DNA from 3 places in the Afifella sp. YEN Y35 genome. Region 2 is predicted to be linked to each of the others. Evidence: riboswitches for the same ligand, from Rfam matches in the RefSeq annotation. Region 2 holds a riboswitch; each other region holds the start of a gene.
What was found. A riboswitch is a leader RNA that binds a small molecule or an ion and turns the genes downstream of it on or off. The one in region 2 is predicted to bind cobalamin.
Positions count from the first base shown of each region.

Region 1: linked by a shared signal. The riboswitch ahead of ACK8CP_RS04560 (ABC transporter substrate-binding protein) and the one ahead of ACK8CP_RS12330 (TonB-dependent receptor plug domain-containing protein) in region 2 are both predicted to bind cobalamin.
Region 3: linked by a shared signal. The riboswitch ahead of ACK8CP_RS08135 (PocR ligand-binding domain-containing protein) and the one ahead of ACK8CP_RS12330 (TonB-dependent receptor plug domain-containing protein) in region 2 are both predicted to bind cobalamin.

Region 1 is NZ_CP180203.1:939,875-946,281, reverse strand. It holds gene ACK8CP_RS04580 (hypothetical protein) at 1-51, opposite strand, end outside; gene ACK8CP_RS04575 (pseudoazurin) at 197-625, opposite strand; gene ACK8CP_RS04570 (ABC transporter ATP-binding protein) at 628-1,413, opposite strand; gene ACK8CP_RS04565 (FecCD family ABC transporter permease) at 1,410-2,459, opposite strand; gene ACK8CP_RS04560 (ABC transporter substrate-binding protein) at 2,472-3,479, opposite strand; cobalamin riboswitch at 3,609-3,842, opposite strand; gene ACK8CP_RS04555 (class I adenylate-forming enzyme family protein) at 4,007-5,524, opposite strand; gene ACK8CP_RS04550 (thiolase domain-containing protein) at 5,528-6,407, opposite strand, start outside.
Region 2 is NZ_CP180203.1:2,584,434-2,590,840, reverse strand. It holds gene ACK8CP_RS12340 (FecCD family ABC transporter permease) at 1-707, opposite strand, end outside; gene ACK8CP_RS12335 (ABC transporter substrate-binding protein) at 704-1,549, opposite strand; gene ACK8CP_RS12330 (TonB-dependent receptor plug domain-containing protein) at 1,549-3,510, opposite strand; cobalamin riboswitch at 3,627-3,826, opposite strand; gene ACK8CP_RS12325 (acyl-CoA thioesterase) at 4,276-5,070, shown strand; gene ACK8CP_RS12320 (DUF2218 domain-containing protein) at 5,128-6,207, opposite strand.
Region 3 is NZ_CP180203.1:1,711,182-1,717,588, forward strand. It holds gene ACK8CP_RS08120 (acetate/propionate family kinase) at 1-49, shown strand, start outside; gene eutJ (ethanolamine utilization protein EutJ) at 60-908, shown strand; gene ACK8CP_RS08130 (response regulator) at 921-1,790, opposite strand; gene ACK8CP_RS08135 (PocR ligand-binding domain-containing protein) at 1,783-3,033, opposite strand; cobalamin riboswitch at 3,153-3,365, opposite strand; gene ACK8CP_RS08140 (ABC transporter ATP-binding protein) at 3,799-4,887, opposite strand; gene ACK8CP_RS08145 (ROK family protein) at 4,902-5,876, opposite strand; gene ACK8CP_RS08150 (SIS domain-containing protein) at 5,873-6,407, opposite strand, start outside.

The sequences.
Region 1 (6,407 bases), 1.6 Mb from region 2:
CCTGCGCGGGTAGCGGAAGAAGCTGAGAGTGACGAGTTTCGCAGGCACCATGGACGATCTCAGGTCGCAGCAATCGAAGAAAACGTTCAAGGATTGAGGAACGATCCCCCGGCTCGGATCGACGATGCTTTGCCGCGACTGCTTGGCGTGCCGCCGGAATCTGGGTGCCCGTGAGCCCGCTCGCGCGACCATGGCCTCACTTGCGATTTTCGGTGATGATCTCTTCCAGCCTTTGTCGCGCCCGCCTGGGCAGGTCGTCTGGAAGCACGAGTTCTCCAGGGTCCGCCTCTTCTCCGACGGCGATCATCATCACCATGCCCATGGCATAGTGGGGGCTGCATTTGAGGCCATAGATGCCCGGCGTCTCGGCCACCACATCCGCCGTTTCGCCCAGCGGCGTCTTGATTTCCTCCGCGCCTTCGGGCGCCAGTCCGGCGATGGTCCGGGCGTTGTGGCCCGGTGTCGACGCAAGGAAGCGGATCGTGTCGCCCGGCGCCACGCGCAGGAAATCCGGCTCATAGATCATCGCGCCCTTCTCTCCCCGGTTCAGCATCTTCACCTCGAAGGTCTCGGCATGCGCGAAGCTGCTCACAAGCACTAGCGTCAGAACCAGAAACCCTTTCATGATCAAACTCCTACAGAATTATTTTCTTGTGATAGCGCAAAGCGCAGGATGGGCTCGCCGTTCGCCGGGTCGCCGATTGAGCGCGAGCAGACGTCGAAAACCTGTTCGATCCGAGTGGCGGTCAGGATGTCTTTCGGGGTGCCGACCGCCTCCAATTGGCCTTTGGCCATCAACCCCAGCCGGTCGCACACCATCGCCTGATTGAGATCGTGCAGAGCGACGACCACCGTGATCGGCAGGCGCCGGACGAGCGCGAGAATCGAAAGCTGGTGGTGGATATCGAGATGGTTCGTGGGTTCATCCAGGATCAGGATGTCGGCCTTTTGGGCCAGAGCGCGGGCAATATGGGCGCGCTGACGTTCGCCGCCTGAAAGCGTCTGCCATCGACGCTCGGCGAGATGCGCGATGCCGGTTTCGGCGAGAGCCTTCTCCACGATTTCGTCGTCGTCCGCGCTGAAGGGAGTGAGAGGTCCGAGCCATGGCGTGCGCCCGAGCTCGACCGTCTCGCGGACGGTAAGCCGGTCGGAGGTATCGAGTTGTTGGGCGACGATAGCGATCCGCCGCGCGACCTCGCACCGCGTGATTTTTTGAATATCGACATCACCGACCATCACCTGGCCGCGGGATGGTTTCCGCAATCCCGAGAGCAGCAACAACAATGTCGACTTGCCGGAGCCGTTCGGTCCGACAAGACCGAAGAGCTCGCCAGGTTCGATCGTCAGATCGATGTCCGACACGATCGGAGTGCGGCCGGCGGACCAGCCGAGAGCATGCGCCGTCAGCGTCATCGCGCCCCTCCGCGACCGCGCACCAGGATCAGCGCGAAGGCCGGCGCACCGACGAGCGCCGTCACGACACCGATCGGCAGAACCTGGCCCGGAATGATGATTCGCGACACGATGTCGGCGAAGATGAGAAAAACGGCGCCGGTGATCGCCGTCATCGGGATGAGCCGGCCATGGCGCGGACCGACCAGAAGCCTTGCCGCATGCGGGACAACCAGTCCGACGAAGCCGATTGCACCGACGATGCTGACCATAACGGCCGTCACCAGAGCGGCCGCCCCGATCAGGATCGCCTGCGTCTTCAATACGTTGATGCCCAGAGAGGCCGCCGCATCCGATCCGAAGGCAAACGCGTCGAGCGCCCGCGCATGGACCGTGATGATGACAAACACCAGGATCGCGACGGGTGCGGCGAGCCATACATCAGGCCAGCGCACACCGGACAGATTGCCGAGCAGCCAGAAGATGATGCCGCGCGCCTGTTCGGCATTGGCCGAGTGCGCGATGATCAGCGACGTGAGCGCATTGAAAAGCTGGGCCCCGGCCACGCCGGCAAGGATCACCTGACCGGTCGATGTTCCCGCAAAGCCACCGGCGGCCCGAGCCAGAGCGATGACGAGCGCAAAAGCCACGAGGGCGCCTACGAAAGCACCGGCCGAGAGCGACACGAGACCACCGCCGATGCCGGCGATGGTAACAGCCACAGCTCCGGTCGATGCACCGGCCGAGATCCCCAAAATGTAAGGGTCAGCGAGCACATTGCGCAGCAGCGTCTGAAGCACCAGCCCCGAGACGGCCAGGCCTGCGCCACAGGAGGCCGCGACGATTGCCCGGCTGAAGCGGTAATTCCAGACGATGCCCTGGTCGATCGGATCGACAGGATAGCTTCCCCCGAACACCTTCATGGCAAGCACCTGCCCGACCGTTTCCAGCGGGATACGTGTCTCTCCGATCGCAGCCCCGAGGATCAGCGCGGCCCCCAGAATTGCGAGTTTCGACGACAACGATGTCAGAAGACCCGGCCAGCGGCCGGGTCGTTGAGTGGCCATGATCGGGCTCTGCTATTTCAGCTTGGGAAGTTCATCGGCGAGCATCTCGAGTGCCGAGATGTTGCGGATGGAGGGATCCATGGAATGGGCGTCCATGACGAGAATCCGCCCCGCCTTGACGGCTTCCATTTCCTTGGCGACCGGATCCGTCTTGAGGAATTCGAGCTTCTTTTCGACGTCGTCGGCAGGAAAGCGGCGGCGGGTCATCTTGGCGACGACGATGATGTCAGGATTGGCCTTGGCGATCGTCTCCCAGCCAACGGTCGGCCATTCCTCATCGCTTTCCACGACGTTGCGGACGCCGAGCTTTTCCATCATCCAGCCCGGAACGCCCTTGCGCCCGGCGACATAGGGATCGACGTCCATTTCGGCAGACGAAAACCAGAAGACCGCGGAAACGTCGCCCGCCTTCGCTTCTTTCGCTTTCTCCACCGCGGCGGCTTCGCGCTCCGAAAGATCGCTGACAAGCGCCTCACCCTCCGCCTTCACGTCGTGGATCTCCGCAAGTTCGCGGATCGCACGATACAGGGCGTCGGTGCTGTACATCTCGAGCCTGGTGCCATCGACGCCAGCGGAATTGTCTTTCACGCAATCGGTCGGAAGGATGTAGGTCGGGATGCCGACGTCATGGAACTGCTCGCGGGTCCCGACGATGCCCTGCGGCCCGATATGCCACTCATAGGAAACCGCAACGAGGCCCGGCTTCTTGGCGACGACGCTTTCGAAGCTCGGATCGTTGTCCGCGAGCCGCTCGATGCCGCTGTTGAGTTCGGCGAACTCCGGCAGCACATCGCTGAACCAGACAGAGGTCCCGACGACCTTGTCGCCGAGGCCGAGCGAGTAGAGAATCTCAGTCGCAGACTGGCCGACCGTGACGTCGCGCTCAGGCGCGGCCTCGAACGTGATGGTTTGTCCGCAATTGTCGATGCTCAGCGGGTATTTGGTTTCACCCGCATGCGCGGCGTCGATGAGCGAAAGACTGGCCAGTGCTGCAAGGCCGATCGCGACGTTTCGGTGCATTGTGTCTGCTATCCTGGTTCCGAGAGAGAACCGCGGGGGCAGGCGGAATGGATTGCCCGAAAAGAGACTCGCGCATTGTCGTCGACGACAAGATTGTCATCTCGATCCTTCCCCCGACATCCCCGCCGGGTCTGGTTGCATGATGATGGCAGGTCTCTTGACTTGCGGGTCTCTGCTTCCCCGAGCCTTCCCAGGCGTTAGACGGTGTCCGTCGCACGCCCAGTGGCATCGTTCGGGGTCGCTCTCCGCTCACAATTGCGGGGGCAGTCACGGATTTGGCGCCTACTGGCTACACCGCACCGTATTCCCTTTTCACCCAGCGAAGTCTTCGTTTCGCTGGAAACCATCGACAGAGATAAAGGCTGGATGGTGTCGGAGTGTCAAGCCGGATGCGCGCCACATTCTGTCCCGGTTGCGCAGGCTCAAACAAGCAAGCGCGCCACGCCCGCGATCTTTCAGACACGCATACGTCGGACTTCGGTCATGTGGAGCCAGACGCACCGCGTTCGCGGCCCCGTCCGATTCGCTTATGCTTGGCTCAGCAGCCTGCGAAGCTCGATTTTGAGCACCTTGCCGTAATTGTTCTTCGGAAGCTCATTCAGAAAGACGTAGTCCTTCGGGCGCTTGAAGCGGGCGATTTCCTCGCGGCAGAGCGCATCGAGTTCTTCGACATTCGGCGCGTTCTCCGGTGCGACGACGAACGCGACGACGTCCTCACCCCATTCGGGGCTCGGCCGGCCGACGACAGACACCTCCTGAACGGCGGGATGCCGCAAGAGCACTTCTTCGACCTCGCGCGGATAGATGTTGGTGCCGCCGGAGATGATGACGTCTTTGGAGCGATCCATCAGCGTCAGGAAACCGTCCTCGTCCATCGCACCGACATCACCGGTCCAGAGCCAGCCGTCGCGCAGAGATTCCGCGCTCGCCTTCTCGTTTTGCCAGTAGCCGGCCATGACGCTCGGACCGCGAACCAAAATCTCACCGCTCTCGCCCGGAGCGAGCGTATGACCGTCGCCGTCCGCCACCCGCACATCGACGCAGGATTGCGCGGTGCCGACGGAGCCGAGGCGTTCCTTCCAGCGCGGATGGGTCCTGTCGGCCACGAGATCGCGAGAGAGGGCCGTGATCGTCATCGGGCTTTCGCCCTGGCCGTAAATCTGCACGAAGCGCGGTCCGAAAAGGGAAACCGCCTCTTCGATATCGGCGACGTACATCGGCCCGCCGCCATAGACGATGGTCCGGATCCCATCGCCGTCATAGCCGGTCGTCTTCGCGTGCTGGACGAGGCGGCGGACCATGGTCGGCGCGACGAAGAAGGACAGACCGCCGAGCGAGTGGGCAAGCGAAACGATTTCCGCCGCATCAAATCCACCTGATTTTGGGACGACATGGCGGGCACCGCGGAGAACGTGCATGAAGTTGTAGAGCCCCGCCCCATGCGACATCGGCGCGGCATAGAGCGCGGCATCCTCGGTGTGCACCTCGTCGACATCGACAAAATAGGCAAAGCTCATCGCCTGCAGATTGGCGACCGAGAGCATGACGCCTTTCGGATTGCCGGTCGTTCCGGAGGTGTAGAAAAGCCAGGCGAGCGCATCCGACGACATCGCATGTGGCGCGGCAAGCGGTTCGGCGGCAAGAAGCTCCTGGTACGCCTTGCCCAGCGCGGTGATCAGACGCACGCCCTCATCGAGCCGCTGCGCCAGCACCTCGTCTCCCTCGGAGATGAAGACGAGACCCGCTCCCGAATCCTTGACGATGTAGGCCGCCTCGCGCGGATGGAGCTTGTGGTTGATCGGCACGGCGGCCGCACCGGCCCACCAGATCCCATACATGATCTCCAGATACTCGGTCGAATTGGCCATGAAGATCGCGACCCGGTCTCCCGGTGAAACGCCATGCACCTCTTTGAGCGCGCGCCCGAGCCGTGCGGCCCGTTCGGCAAACTCTCGGTAGGTCGCCACAAGTTCATCACCACGCAAAAGCGCCGGTACTTCGGGCATGCGCCGCGCCGTGCGAAGAAGCCAGTCCGCGAGGTTCATGGGTCAGACCTCCAAAGGCTCGAGGATCGAAACGTAGCTTGCGACGGCGCCTCCGCCCATGTTGAAGCAGAGGCCGAGTTTCGGATCGGCGAGCTGCATGTCCGCGGCTTCCCCAGTGAGCTGACGGGCGGCCATGACGTGCATGGAAACGCCCGTCGCGCCAACGGGATGGCCCTTGGCCTTCAGGCCGCCGGAACGGTTGATCGGCAGCCTGCCGTCCTTGTGCGTGACGCCGTCCGCAACGAGGGCAGCCGCCTCGCCGGGGCGCGCCAGCCCCATCGCCTCCATCGTCATCAGCTCGGCAATGGTGAAGCAGTCATGCACCTCCGCGAAGGAGATGTCGTCGACGGAGACACCGGCCGCCGCATAAGCCTGCCGAAACGCTTCGGCCGGCCCTTCGAGCCGCGTCAGATCCTTGGCTGACAGCGGCAGATAGTCGTTCACCTGCACGCGGGCGCGGAAGCCGACGGCCTTCTTGAACTCGCCGGCGCGGTCGGCACGGCAGACGACGATCGCCGCCGCCCCGTCGGAGACGAGCGAGCAATCCGTCTTCTTCAGCGGCTCCGCGATCATCGGGTTCTTCTCGGAAACCTCGCTGCAGAAGGCGAAGTCGAGCGGCTTCCTGAGCTGAGCGAGCGGATTGTCGACGGCGTTTGCATGGTTCTTCACGGCAATCCGCGCCATCGCTTCGCTCGGGTCGCCGAAACGCTCGCGATAGGCACGGGCGAAGCGGGCGAAAATCTCTGGGAAGGAGACGCCCGCCTCCTCCTTCTGGTAGCTCGCCGCCCCGAGGGAGGCCGTCACTTGTGCACCCGGCAGATGGGTCATCTTCTCCGCCCCGGCGACGAGAGCGACATCGATCCGCCCGGCCTCGATCGCGTCG
Region 2 (6,407 bases):
AGGCTCGTGGCCGTATCCTCGCCGAGCGCCAGGGCATCGAGCGCGCGCGAGGTCAAGAAGAGCGCGATGCAGCCGGCGAGGATCGGCGGGAGCGCGATGGCGACATGCGTCAGGCTGCGATCGGCGAACGAGCCCATCAGCCAGAACATGATTTCGGTGGCCGCGAAGGGATTGGGCGACAGGTTGAGAACGAGCGAGACCAGGGCGCCGGCAAGACTGTTCACCGCAATGCCGGCGAGGATGAGCGTCGCCGTGTTGGCGTTCCGCCCGGCGACGGCGAAGAGGAGAAGGCCGGCGGCAAGGGCCGCCGCGATCCCGCCGATGGGCAGAAGCAGCGAGGAGACGGCCGCAAGTCCGGAATAGAAGATGACGACGGCGCCGAAGGCGGCCGCCCCCGAAATGCCGATGATGCCGGGCTCGGCGAGCGGATTGCGCAAGAACGCCTGCATCACGGCGCCGGCAAGGCCGAGCGCGAAGCCGACGAAGAGCCCGAGAAGGGCCCGCGGCAGCCGGATTTCGATGAGGACGAGGGCGCCGAGATCGTCCTTTCCGGAGAGCGCGCTGTTGAGCGCGGCACCGAAATCGAAGGGACCGTAGCCGATGGCAAGCGACAGGACGAAGGCGACGAGAAGCATGAGCGACAGGACGCCGAGAAGCCTGCGGTAACCGGCCGCCGACCCGGTGGCTTGAAGCGCGATCTCACTCATTGCCGCGCCCTCGCTTTGTCGGCCGCCTGGCGCAAGACCTCGACCGCCTTGAAGATGTCCGGTCCTCCGCACATCCACAGACGCTGCGGGACGGAGACGATCTCCATCGGCCGCGGCATGCGCGAGAGGACCGGATGGTGCAGGATCTCGTTGGCGACGGCCGGCGCGTCGCGATAATCGCCGACGACGAGCACGTCGGGCGACAGGGCCACGAGTTTTTCGAGCGGCAACCGGCTGTAGCTTTCAAGCCCTTTCTCGGCGGCGAGATTTTCAAGGCCGGCGAGCGAGATGAGGACGTTGATGATCGAGCCGGCGCCGACCGTATAGCCGTTCGGTTCGTAGACGATCGCCGACGGACGCTCGGAGGCCGGCACCTCTTCGGTCGCAAGCCGCGCCTCCATCTCCCGCACCAAGGCCTCCGCCCGCGCCTCCTGGCCGAGCTTTGCGCCGACGCGGCGGATCTGGGCTTCGACGTCGGGAAGCGAGCGGGGCACGTCGAGTTCCACGACATCGACGCCGATCCGCTTCAACAGATCGACGGTGACGCGCTTCGTGTAGCGCCCGGCAAAGACCATGTCGGGTTTGTAGCGCATCACCTCCTCGGCGAGGCCGCGATTGCGCGGAAACGCGCGCGCCTCCTCAGACAGGTTCGACATGGAGGCGTCGCGCGAGAAGTAGCTGAGCGAGGCGATCTGATCGGGATCTGCAAGCCGCATCAGAAGCTGGTCGGCACACAGATTGATCGAGACGATGTGCTGCGGCCTCGCCGCCGCCGGAGGAGCATCGGCGACGGCGAGGACTGCAACGGCTGCCAGACAATACGTGAGCCAACGCCCAGGCATTAGAATGTCAGCCGAACTCCGGCATAGGCGCTGACGCCTTCCCGGTCATAACCCCACTGATCATAGGCCTTTTCGTCGAGGAGGTTTTCGACCCGGCCGTAGATCTGGGTGTTGTCGGTGATGTCGTAGGAGGCGGCGACATCGACGAGCGTGTAGGGATCGAGGGTGATCGTTTCGCGGTTCACGTAGAAGGCGTCGGTCCACACCCAGTCCTTCTGCTCGCCGTTGTAATCGACCGAGACGTTGACGTTGGCGCGCCCCTGAAGGAACGCGTAGTTGACGACGAGGCTGGCGACGTTCTGCGGCCGGCGGATCAATTCGTCGCCGGTCGGGTCCTCGCCGTCCGTATAGGTGTAGGAGCCTGTCACCGTCAGATTGTCGATCGGCTCGACCGTCAGGGCGACTTCCACGCCATCGATCTTGGATTCTCCCGGCTGGTTGATCGAGGACTGGCCCGAGCCGGTGATGAGGTTGGAGATCTCCTGATTGAAATAGGTGACGTCGAGCGAGGCCCGGTTTGCCCAGAAGGCCTGCGCGACGCCGACGTCGAAGCCTTTCGCCTCTTCCGGCTCGAGATCCGGATTGCCGCGATAGGTGTTGGTGTAGCCGTAGAGTTCGAAGAGCGTCGGGTTCTTCACGCCGGTGCCGTAGGAGGCGTGGAGCTTGGTGCCGGTCTGGCGGAAATTGTAGGCGCCGGTCAGCCGGTAGGTTGTGGCATCCTCGAAGACGTCGTTCAGGTCGTGGCGAAGGCCCGCCGTCAGCGACAGGTCCTCAAACAGGCTCAACTGATACTGGCCGATGAAGCCCGTCGAGGTGATGGAGCGATCGAAGGACGACCAGGCGCTGTCGGAGACGGCGCTGTCTTCACCCCGCTCGACCCCAAAGGTGAGCGTATGCCCGGCATTGGCGATGGCGGGCGTATCGAACATGAAGGTCGAGCGGTAATCGAACTGCAGCCGCTCGCCTTCGTAAGTGCTGGTGACCGTGGTCGGGTCGAGATCGCGATAATCGCGGGTCTGATCGGTGTAGGAGATGCCGGCGAGCTGCTCCCAATGCCCGTCGAGGAGCGTCACCTTCGCCTGAGCGCGGGTGAAAAGCTGGTCGCCCTTCATGTCCTGATTGGAATCGAGCGGGCCGGTATGGCCGACGGAGGGCAGAAACCCTTCCGAATCGAGATCGGTGCGCAGGCGCGTGTAACGCGCGACGCCTGAAAGATTGAGCCAGTCGGTGACGTCGACGCCGCCCTTGGCGAAGAGGGTGCCGTTTTCGTAGCCGTCGTCTTCCCTGTTGCCGAGGCGTTCATCGGCGACCGAGATTCCATCCGTGCGCACGCCGGATGCGCCGGCGATGAAATCGTAGTTGGTGCCGGCCGTCCCGATCGTGGCGTTGCCGCTCAACGTCTTGTGCGAACCGGCTTCGAGGCGGCCCGTCAGATGCGTGCCGGGTTCGGCGCGCCGGGTGATGATGTTGACGACGCCGCCGATCGCATCGGAGCCGTAGAGCGCGCTCTGCGGCCCGCGCAGCACCTCGATGCGCTCGATGTTGTCGGCAAGAAGATGGGCGAAATCGAACTCCGAGCCGCGCGCCGGGTCGTTGACGGGGATGCCGTCGACGAAGATCTTGGTCTGGTTGCCTTCCGAGCCGCGGATGCGAAGCTGCGTGAACTGGCCGCGCGGGCCGGCCGCATTGACGATGACGCCCGGCACCTGGCGCAGCGCTTCCGTCGCGTCGTGGATGTTCTGCTGTTTCAGCTCTTCGCCGGTGATGACGGTCACGGCGCTGCCGACCTCCGTGAGGGGCGTCGCCGTCAGGTTCGCCGTGACGGAGAGTTCGGGGAGTTCGACGACGTCATCGTCCTGCGCGGCGGCCGGAGACATGCCGGCGGCGACGAAAAAGCCGGCACAAACGGCGACGAAGCGTTGCGGCGGAACGCCTTCACGCGAGGGGCGGGAGAAAAACACGGGACGACCTCAAGGGCGGCGCACGGCCGGTTGGCACATCACCGCGATCGAGGACGCTTCATGCGCAAGGGCTCATGAAGTCTATCCCATCGGCACATCCCCGACCGACGTGACCGCGCGTGACCACGGTTGACGGCAGGTCTCCTGACTTGCGGGTCATGATCGCGTCGCCGCCTTCCCGGTACCCTCGGGGCCAGTGGCATTGTGACGAGCGATTCGCCGCTCACAGTTGCGGGGACAGTCGCGGATTTGAGCATCGCCCGCACCGCGTTCCCTTTTGAGCCTCCAAAGAGGCACCGTCGAAAGGACGGGACCACGATCGCGGCCGTCGCGTCAAGATGAATCGCAGGCGCATGAGCTTGATTGGAAGTCGTTTTCGCTTTCGGCCGCGACGGATGAAGCTTGCCGATGGCGCCCGGCGGCGCGGCCTCCTGCGAGAATGGATGGCTATGGGAGAGGGGGCAAAAGGCCGCAGAGGCGGAGCGCGCACGGCGCCTTTGCCGGGTTTCGTTGGGCTTCCCAAAGGTCGGGCGGATAGATTGGGCCTCAGAGGTTGCGCCTGGGCGATCGGCAGAAAGTCCGCCTTGACGGTGTGCGCTGCGGTACGCTTGAGGCGGGAAGGCGTTCAGGCTCTGCGCCCCTGGGATGAGGTTCGCAGGCCTTCTGCGGTGGCGATACAGAGCAGCTTGAGCGCTTGGGATGGGGAGGTCTCGACATGGTCATGGCAGCAGAACATTTGCGTGCTGAAGCGGCGGAGAGCGCGCAATGAACGCGCCGGAGACAAGCCCGGAGAACGCGTTGGGGCGTCCCGCCAACGGCTTTACCCGACTGATCGACTTCGTCTTTCCCGGCGATGCCAATCACCATGGCACGCTCTTCGGCGGCATCGGCCTTGCGCATATGGACAAGGTCGCCTTCCTCGTCGCCTCGCGTTACGCGCATGTCGACTTCGTCACCGCCTCCTGCGAACGCATCGATTTTCACGTCCCGGCGCATGTCGGGGAAATCGTCGAGCTGACGGGAAAGGTCGTTCGCGTCGGCCGCCGTTCGCTCGGCGTCGAGGTCGATCTCGTCGCCGAGGCGCCGCTGTCCGGCGAACGGCGCCTGTCGACGCGGGGCATCTTCAACATGGTGGCCGCCGATACGCTGGAGCGGTATGGCGGAGCATTGCCGCCCCTGTCGGACGAACCCGAGATGGCGGTGTCTGAAAGCGGCTCCTGCGAAATCGTCTTTCCCGATCAGACGAGCCATTACGGCAGTCTCTATGGTGGCCACGTCCTTGCCGCGATGGGCAAATCCGCGTTCGTCGCAGCGACCCGCCATTGCCGAAAAATCGTCGTCATGGCCGCCTCGCAACGCGTCGATTTCATGGATCAGGTCGTCGCCGGCGAGATGATCGAGCTCAACCCTTCGATCGTGGCGACCGGGCGCTCCTCGATGACCGTCGAGGTGACGATGATTGCCGAGGCGCTCCTGTCGGAAAACCGCCGGCTGTGCGGCAAGGGGACGTTCGTGATGGTCGCCGTCGACGAGACCCACCGCCCGGTCGCGATCGCCTGAGCGCTTTTTGAAGCAAGGAGATTCCGCTGGTCGGATGCGGCGCGGCGGGCGCGAGCGTCACTCGTTTCCCGGCGCCCGATCCACGAACTCACCCTGCCGCCAATAGGCGACGACGAGGTGATCTTCCTTTTTCAGTCCGCGCTCGGTGCGCAGATGGTTGCGGATTGCCTTGAAGGCGTTGAACTCGCAAGCCGCCCAGACATAAGGCGAAGAGGCAGATGGCGGGAATTCGACGGCACGGACGGCCTCGCTCAGGCGAAGGCCCGCCCTGTCCCCGCCGCGGTGGATCCACTCGACCGTGATCGCGCCGTTGCCGATCGGCTGCTCCTCCTGAGGTCCGGCGACCTCGATCAAGGCGCGACCCGGCGTGTCGGCGGGAAGGATCTCCAGAAATCGGCTGATGGCCGGAAGCGCCGTTTCGTCGCCGGCGAGGAGATACCAGTCGCGACCGCGCACGATGCTGCCTCCGACCGGGCCGGCAAGGCCCGCCATCACGCCTGGCTGTGCGCGCAGGGCGAATGCCGTGCCGGGACCAGCGTCGTCATGGAGAACGAAATCGATGTCGAGGGTTCCGGCGGCGGGGTCGCAGCTTCGCACCGTATAGCGCCGCAGCGCGGGCGTCGGCCTCTCCGGATCCCATTTCAGGAGACCGTCGCGGCCGACTGTCGGCCAGACCAGTTCGCCGCCCTCGGGCGGAATGATCAGACCGAGATGCAGGTTCTCGTCATCGGCGAAGCGGTCGAGGCCCTCGCCCGCAAAGGTGATCCGGCGCATATGCGGAGTGATGTCGCGCACCGTGCGGACGCTGACCGGGCGGAAGTTCGGTGGGGTTTCGATGTCGTCGCCGTCGCCCGCCCAGACGATCTCGGGCGAGGGCGCGCCGGCGAATTCCTTGAGATGGGCGGCAAGCGCCATGCGCATGTAAAAGAGACCCGAGATGTCCCGCGCCTCTGCTTCAAGCTCGATGGCTTCAGACAAAGCGCGCAGCGAGCCGCTCCCGAAGTCGTAGAAGATCCGATGGGTGCCCCCGTCTCGGCGAATGTCGGTGTCGTATTCGGCAAGATGGGCACAGACCGCCTCGACGATCGGTTCGGGGTCGGCGATGGAGACGACGGCTCTCGCACTCAGATGGCGCATGTGAACCTTTCCTCTTGCGGCAAAGGCGCAGCCGGCGGGGAGACCGGCAGCGTCGGAGAGAGTGCGCCGGCCGTCCCAGTTTGCGTGTCGGAGAGACGGCCGGCGCAGGGTTCACGCTCCCGCATCCGTCGAAACGGTCGCTGGCGATGCGCGCGGGATCGCGATCTCCTCACCATATCACCGCAGGCCGCATAAGCAAA
Region 3 (6,407 bases), 870 kb from region 2:
CATCGACACACTCCGCCTGACCGAAAAGACCCGAGCGGAAGCCGCGTGAGGCAGAAACGATGAACAGCCACGCCGATGACATCCTCGCCCGTGCGGTCAGCGTCTTCAACAAGACGCCGGCCCGACAGGGGTACAAGGGCCGCGTCCATGTCGGGGTCGATCTCGGCACGGCCTACACCGTTCTCGTCGTCCTCGACGAGGACGGACAGCCTCTCGCCGGGCGGTATCAGTTCGCGCAGATCGTGCGGGACGGCCTCGTGGTGGATTTCATCGGCGCCATGCAGATCCTTTCACGCATGAAGGCTGAGGTGGAGGCGGATCTCGGCTTCGCGCTCGAGAGTGCGGCGACCTCCTACCCTCCCGGCGTTGCGCCGGCGGAGGTGAAGGCAACGCAGAATGTCGTCATCGGTGCGGGGCTCGAATGCGAGCATTTCGTCGATGAGCCGACAGCGGCCAATGCCCTCCTGCAGATCAAGGACGGGGCGGTGGTCGACGTCGGCGGCGGCACGACGGGCGTTGCGATCTTCAAGGATGGCGAAGTCGTCTACACCGCCGACGAGGCGACCGGCGGGACCCAGTTCACGCTGGTGATCTCAGGCGCTCTCGGCGTTTCCTTCGAGGAAGCGGAGGACATCAAGAAAGACCCGAAAAGGGCCCGTTCACTCTATCCGCTGGTCAGACCGGTGATGCAGAAGGTCGGCAGCATCGTTGCCCGCCACATCGCCCCTTACGACGTCAAGACCATCCATCTGGTGGGCGGCACGAGCGGGATGCCCGGCATGGCCGACATCGTGGCCGAGATGACCGGAATCCCGACGAAGCTGCCGTCTCACCCGATGTTCGTGACGCCGATTGGCATCGCCATGCATGATCGCGAAGACAAAAAAAGCGCGCCGCTTCAAAAATAGGCGGCCCCGCGATCACTGCGCGTCGGACGCCGGCTCCTTCTCGCTTCGGCGGAACTGCGCCGGCGTCATCCCCGTCTCGCGCTGGAACAGGCGATAGAAATTGGTGACGTTGGCATAGCCGACCTGCTCGGCGACCGCTTCGTTGGTCGTGTCGGTCGTCAAGAGCAGATCTTTGGCCGCCTCGATGCGCTTCTCGGTGAGAAACTGCTTGTAGCTGATGCCGACACATTCGCGAAAACGGTGCGCAAGGTGCGACGGGCTGAGATGCGCGACGTTGGCGACAGCCGAGAGCGACATGTTTTCATCGGCATAGTTTTCGGAAATGAAGGCGATCGCACGCTTGACCGGATCTCTCTCCGGCGCACAGGGCGTGGCAGCCGACGTCACGTCCCGCGCGATCTCCGCATCGGCGGCGGACGAGGATGCACTCAGTTCCGTGCAAATCTCACCGTGGAGCTTCCGCAACAATTCGCCAAGCTTCGCCGGACGGATCGGCTTCAAAAGATAGTCGAGCGCACCGATCTTGAGAGCGCGTTGCACATAGGCAAATTCATCATAAGCCGTGAGGAAGATGAGCCGGGTGCGCGGCAGCTCGGCCTTGATGATCGCGGCCGCTTCCAACCCGTCCACGCCGGGCATCTTGATGTCGATCAGAATGAGTTCTGGCCGCTCGCGCCGCGCCAGCTCCACCGCCTCGGAGCCGTTCTTGGCCTCCCAGACATTGGCGAAGTCGAGCGCCTCAGCCGCCACGACGCGGCTGACCGTCGAGCGAATGATGGGCGTGTCGTCGGCCACCAGGAGGCCGGGCCGAACCGAGGACTCCTGCTGAAAAGCGCCTTGAAACATGGACGCAAAACGCTCAGTGCGTGCGAGCTCAAGCATTTTCAAGCTGCGCATAGTCGCCGAGTGGCCAGGAAAGCTCAATTCGGGTTCCCTCATTCAATCTGCTTGTTACTTTGAGATCGAAGTCGTTGCCGTACTCGCTGTCGAGCCGGGTGATGACACTTTGCAGTCCGAGAGCCGCGCGGCTGCGCTCCGCCTGCTGCAGGACACAACGATCGTTGTTGAGCGCGGCGACCTGAGCCTCGCTCATCCCCGCGCCGTTGTCATAGACCTCGATCAAGCCGCGATCGTCCACCCTCCGCGCCGAGACGCGCACGCGAACCGGCCGCGAGAGCGCTTCCACCCCGTGCACGATGGCATTCTCGGCAAGCGGCTGCAGAACCATGCACGGGACCGGCCAATTGCGCAGGCTTTCGTCGAGATCGACTTCGATGCTCAGGTGGTCGCCGAAGCGAAGCTGGTGGAGGCGCAAGCAGCGTTCGATCATGTCGAATTCTTCGCTGAGCGGCACCGAAGTGGCGAGATTGCGCAGGCTGTAGCGGAGGATGTCGCTCAGCATGTAAGCGACTTCCTCGGTCTTCACCGCCTTCTCCTCGAAGGCCGTGTAGCCAATGAGCGTCAACGAATTGAACAGGAAATGCGGATTGACGCGCGCCTGCAACGCCCGCAACTGGGCATCCTGCAGCGCCTTTTCCGTGGCGGCTTTGGCTTTCACCTCTTTGAGGAGGCGCGCCTGGATCAGGTTCGTCTTGCCAATCTCGATGATGTGGCTCGCCGCCAGCATCAGCATCTCGACGGCGGAATCGAGGCGATCTCGATCGGCCGCCGGCATGGCATAGACGGCTTCCTCAAGCTCTGCCGGAGCAATGCCGAGAGAATGGTTTCGGTCGAGCACGTTGCTGATCGTGCGCTCGCGCTCGTCTTCGAGCATCACCTGGCCGCACAAGAGGCAGCCGAGATATTCATCCTCGATGATGATCGGCGCGGCGACGTCGACGAGCCCGGCATGGCAGACATAAGTCGCCGGCCGGCCTGAGCGGTAGGCGGCGAGCCCCCCGCAGGCATCGCATGCATGACAACGCCGCAACCCTTCGGGGGTGGAGCGCATCAAACGACACACAGGCTGGAAATTGCTCGCTTTGGTGACGGGCACCCCGTCGCGATCAACCGTCACCGCGGCCATATCCATGGCCTTGGCAAAAGTGTCCTGGATCCGCTGCAACGTCGGAACGTCGACGAAGTCCTGGATCCGCCACTTATGAGTTGGGAAATGCTCTTCCATCAGGATGACCGACCTGCCCAACGCCGAAAGATGACAAGCAAGCGCAAGCGCTGCCCGCCGTGATTTTCGTCGCTGGATGCAGACCCCGACATCCCTCGTTGTACGCCGACAGCCCACACAGCCCGACGCACATCACCGGCAGGTCTCCTGGCTCGCGGCACCAAGCAAGGGCTACCTTCCCAGCGCTCACGCGCCAGTGGCACTCCCAGCCCTGCTCTCCGCTCACAGTTGCGGGGGCAGCTACGGTTTCGGCCCCTTTTGGGTACGCCTCACCGTATTCCCTTTTCATCCTCGCGCTCTCACGCTCGGAAACCGGTAACAGGCTTTTACTGGCGCCAACGGCGGCTTATGTCAAGTCGGCAGGGCCGCTAACGCTTTCGTTACCCACCGGCAATAGGAGAAAATTCTATCTTCGGTTTATTTTTAGCGCGCGCAGGTTGCTATCTGCCATAAAACGGCCATTCGAAGCTCCAATATTCGTAATATTTACATCGGAATTGGAGAATAATACTTCGATGTATGACGATTTCTACAGGCGCTCGCGCCCCGATCCGGCCATAATGCCGCACGTTGCCGGGCCTCGACACCCTCTTCGCCTGGCCTCAGCGGCACCACCCCGCGAGACGGATAGCGCCTTTCAGTACAGGATTTCTGCAACAGAGGCGGACTGCCCGTGTGCCGTCCAGCAACCTCCTCGGGGTCGCCTCCTCCGGGCCACCCCTTCGAGCACGGGGGTGGCCGATGCCGTCAAAGCCTCGGCCCGAACTATAGAGCCTGACCATCCCCGTCGAAGAAATGGCAATGGGCGGGATCGAAACTCAGCCAAACGCGCTCGCCCGTCGTCACATCGCTGATCCCAGCCGTCTCGACGGTCACGAGATCATCCTCGCCGATATTGGCATAGAGAAGCGTGTGGTTGCCGAAAGTCTCGACGACGACGATCTCGGCCGCAATACCTTCGGTTTTCTCGCGGCTGAACTTGATCTCATGCGGGCGGATGCCGAGCACGACATCCTCCCGATCGATCGCCGCCGCCGGCGCTTCCGGAAAAGCCATTTCGACCCCGTTCGGGAGCTTGAGGCAAGGGCCTCCCTCCGACGCTCCGGCGACGCGCACCGGCAGGAAGTTCATCTGCGGGCTGCCGATGAAGCTCGCCACGAAACGGGTCTTCGGCTTGCCATAGAGTTCGAGCGGCGTGCCCACCTGCTCGATGAGCCCCTCGTTCAACACCACGATGCGGTCGGCCAGCGTCATCGCCTCGGTCTGATCGTGCGTGACGTAGATCATCGTGGCGTCCATGTCGCGATGCAGGCGCGCGATCTCGATGCGCATCTGGGCGCGCAGAGCTGCGTCGAGGTTGGACAAAGGCTCGTCGAACAGGAAGACCTTCGGATCGCGCACGATCGCACGACCGATGGCGACGCGCTGGCGTTGTCCGCCGGACAATTGCCGCGGCTTGCGCTGGAGAAGCTCCGACAGGCGCAACATTTCCGCCGCTTCCGCGACCTGCCGCTTGATCTCCGACTTCTCGACCTTCGCCTGCTTCAGGCCGAAGCCCATATTCTCTTCCACGGTCAGATGCGGATAGAGCGCGTAGGACTGGAACACCATCGAGATGCCACGCTTGGCAGGCGACAAATCCTTCACCGAACGTCCCTCGATCAAAAGGTCGCCGGAGGTGATCTCCTCCAGCCCCGCAATCAAGCGCAGGAGCGTCGACTTCCCGCATCCAGACGGTCCGACGAAGACGACGAATTCTCCGGGCTCGACACCAAGGTCGACACCGCGGATCACCTCCGCGGCCCCGAACTTCTTACGCACGCCTCGAAGTTCAACTTGCAGCTCTCGGGCCATGGCGGTCACCTCGTTCAACCGAATGCCGATGGTTTGATGACGGGGACGTTCTCGCCCGCCACAGGATTGAGACGGCGGCGCACCATGGCCGCAGCTCCGATGAGGCCGGAATCGTTACCATGCTCGGTCGCCAAGATCCGGGCATCATCAAACAGATACGGCCAGGTGTTTGCCCGAAGGTGGCGACGGATACGGTCCAGCAGAAAGCCTCCGGCGAGCGAAATGCCCCCGCCGACGACGCAAAGCTCGATGGCGGTGAGATTGATCATCGTCCCGAATGCCTGGGCGATGTAGCGCCCCATCGTCTCGAACGCCGCGTCGGCTCGTGCATCACCGGCCAGAGCGCGTTCGCGTAAAAGGCTCATGTTGAGATCTTCGGCCGCTTCTCCGGTCTCCGCGGCATAGGCGGCGATGACGGCCTTGCCACCGGCGAGATCCTCAAACGTACCGTGAAGACCATAGCGTTGATACGGATGACCCGGCTCCAAAACCATGGCACCGAATTCCGGCGGCTTGCCATCACGGCCGCGCACGATACGCCGATCGATGACGAGGGCGCCGCCAATACCGGTGCCCACCGTGATGAGGGCAAAGCTCGAAACGCGCCTGCCGACACCGAACTCCAATTCGCCGAGCGTGGCAGAGATCGCGTCGTTGTCCGTTGCCGCGGGCACGTTCAGACGTCTGGCGAGCTCAGCCGCAAGCGAGCCGCCCTTAAGAAGCGGAACATTTCCGGTGCCGTCGAGCGGCAGGCCGGTGGCGGGATCGGCATAGCCCGGCGCTGCGATCCCGATCGCTTCGGGCGCAGCTGAGACCGTACGCGCCAAGGCATCGAGGCTTTCGGCCGCCCCCTCCACGAGGGCTTCGAAGCTTGCCAGCGAACGAAAGGGAAGTGCGCTCTTGGCGACGACGACGCCGTTGCCGTCGACGATGCCAAGCTTCACCGAGGATCCGCCGACATCGACCGCAAAAAGGAATTCGGGCGTCAAACGGCCTCTCCGACCTTGATGCCGAGCCGCTTCGTCATGCCCGGATAAGGCATATCCTCCGGCACGAGACCGCGTTCCGCGGCAAGATCGACTGCGAGCCACTGAAACGGCACGACGGCGCTCAAGGTATCGAGACCTTGCGTCGGCTCTTCCGACGCCGGCCAGACGATCCCCTCCGGCTCCTTGCCGGTGAGATCGAAGATGAAGCCGGTCAGGCCGTAATGCGCCATCGCTGCCACGACACGGCGTGCCAGATCGAGTTCGTGCGCATTCGAAGCAAGCGCAATCGTCACGCTCTTCTTGGTGAGGCCGTGCAGACGGCCGTGGCTCGCCTCCTCGGTTTCGAGGCCAAAGGAGGGAATGCCGGCCATTTCCGCCACTTTCAACGATCCCTCCAGTGCAGAACCGTAATGCCGTCCCTGCCCCAGCACTGCGATCACATCGGCACCGGCGAGCTTCGGCGCCATGTTGGTCGACCAGATGCGCGCCGTCTCGATCAGCTGTGCATAACCCTCGACGAAACCACGCGCC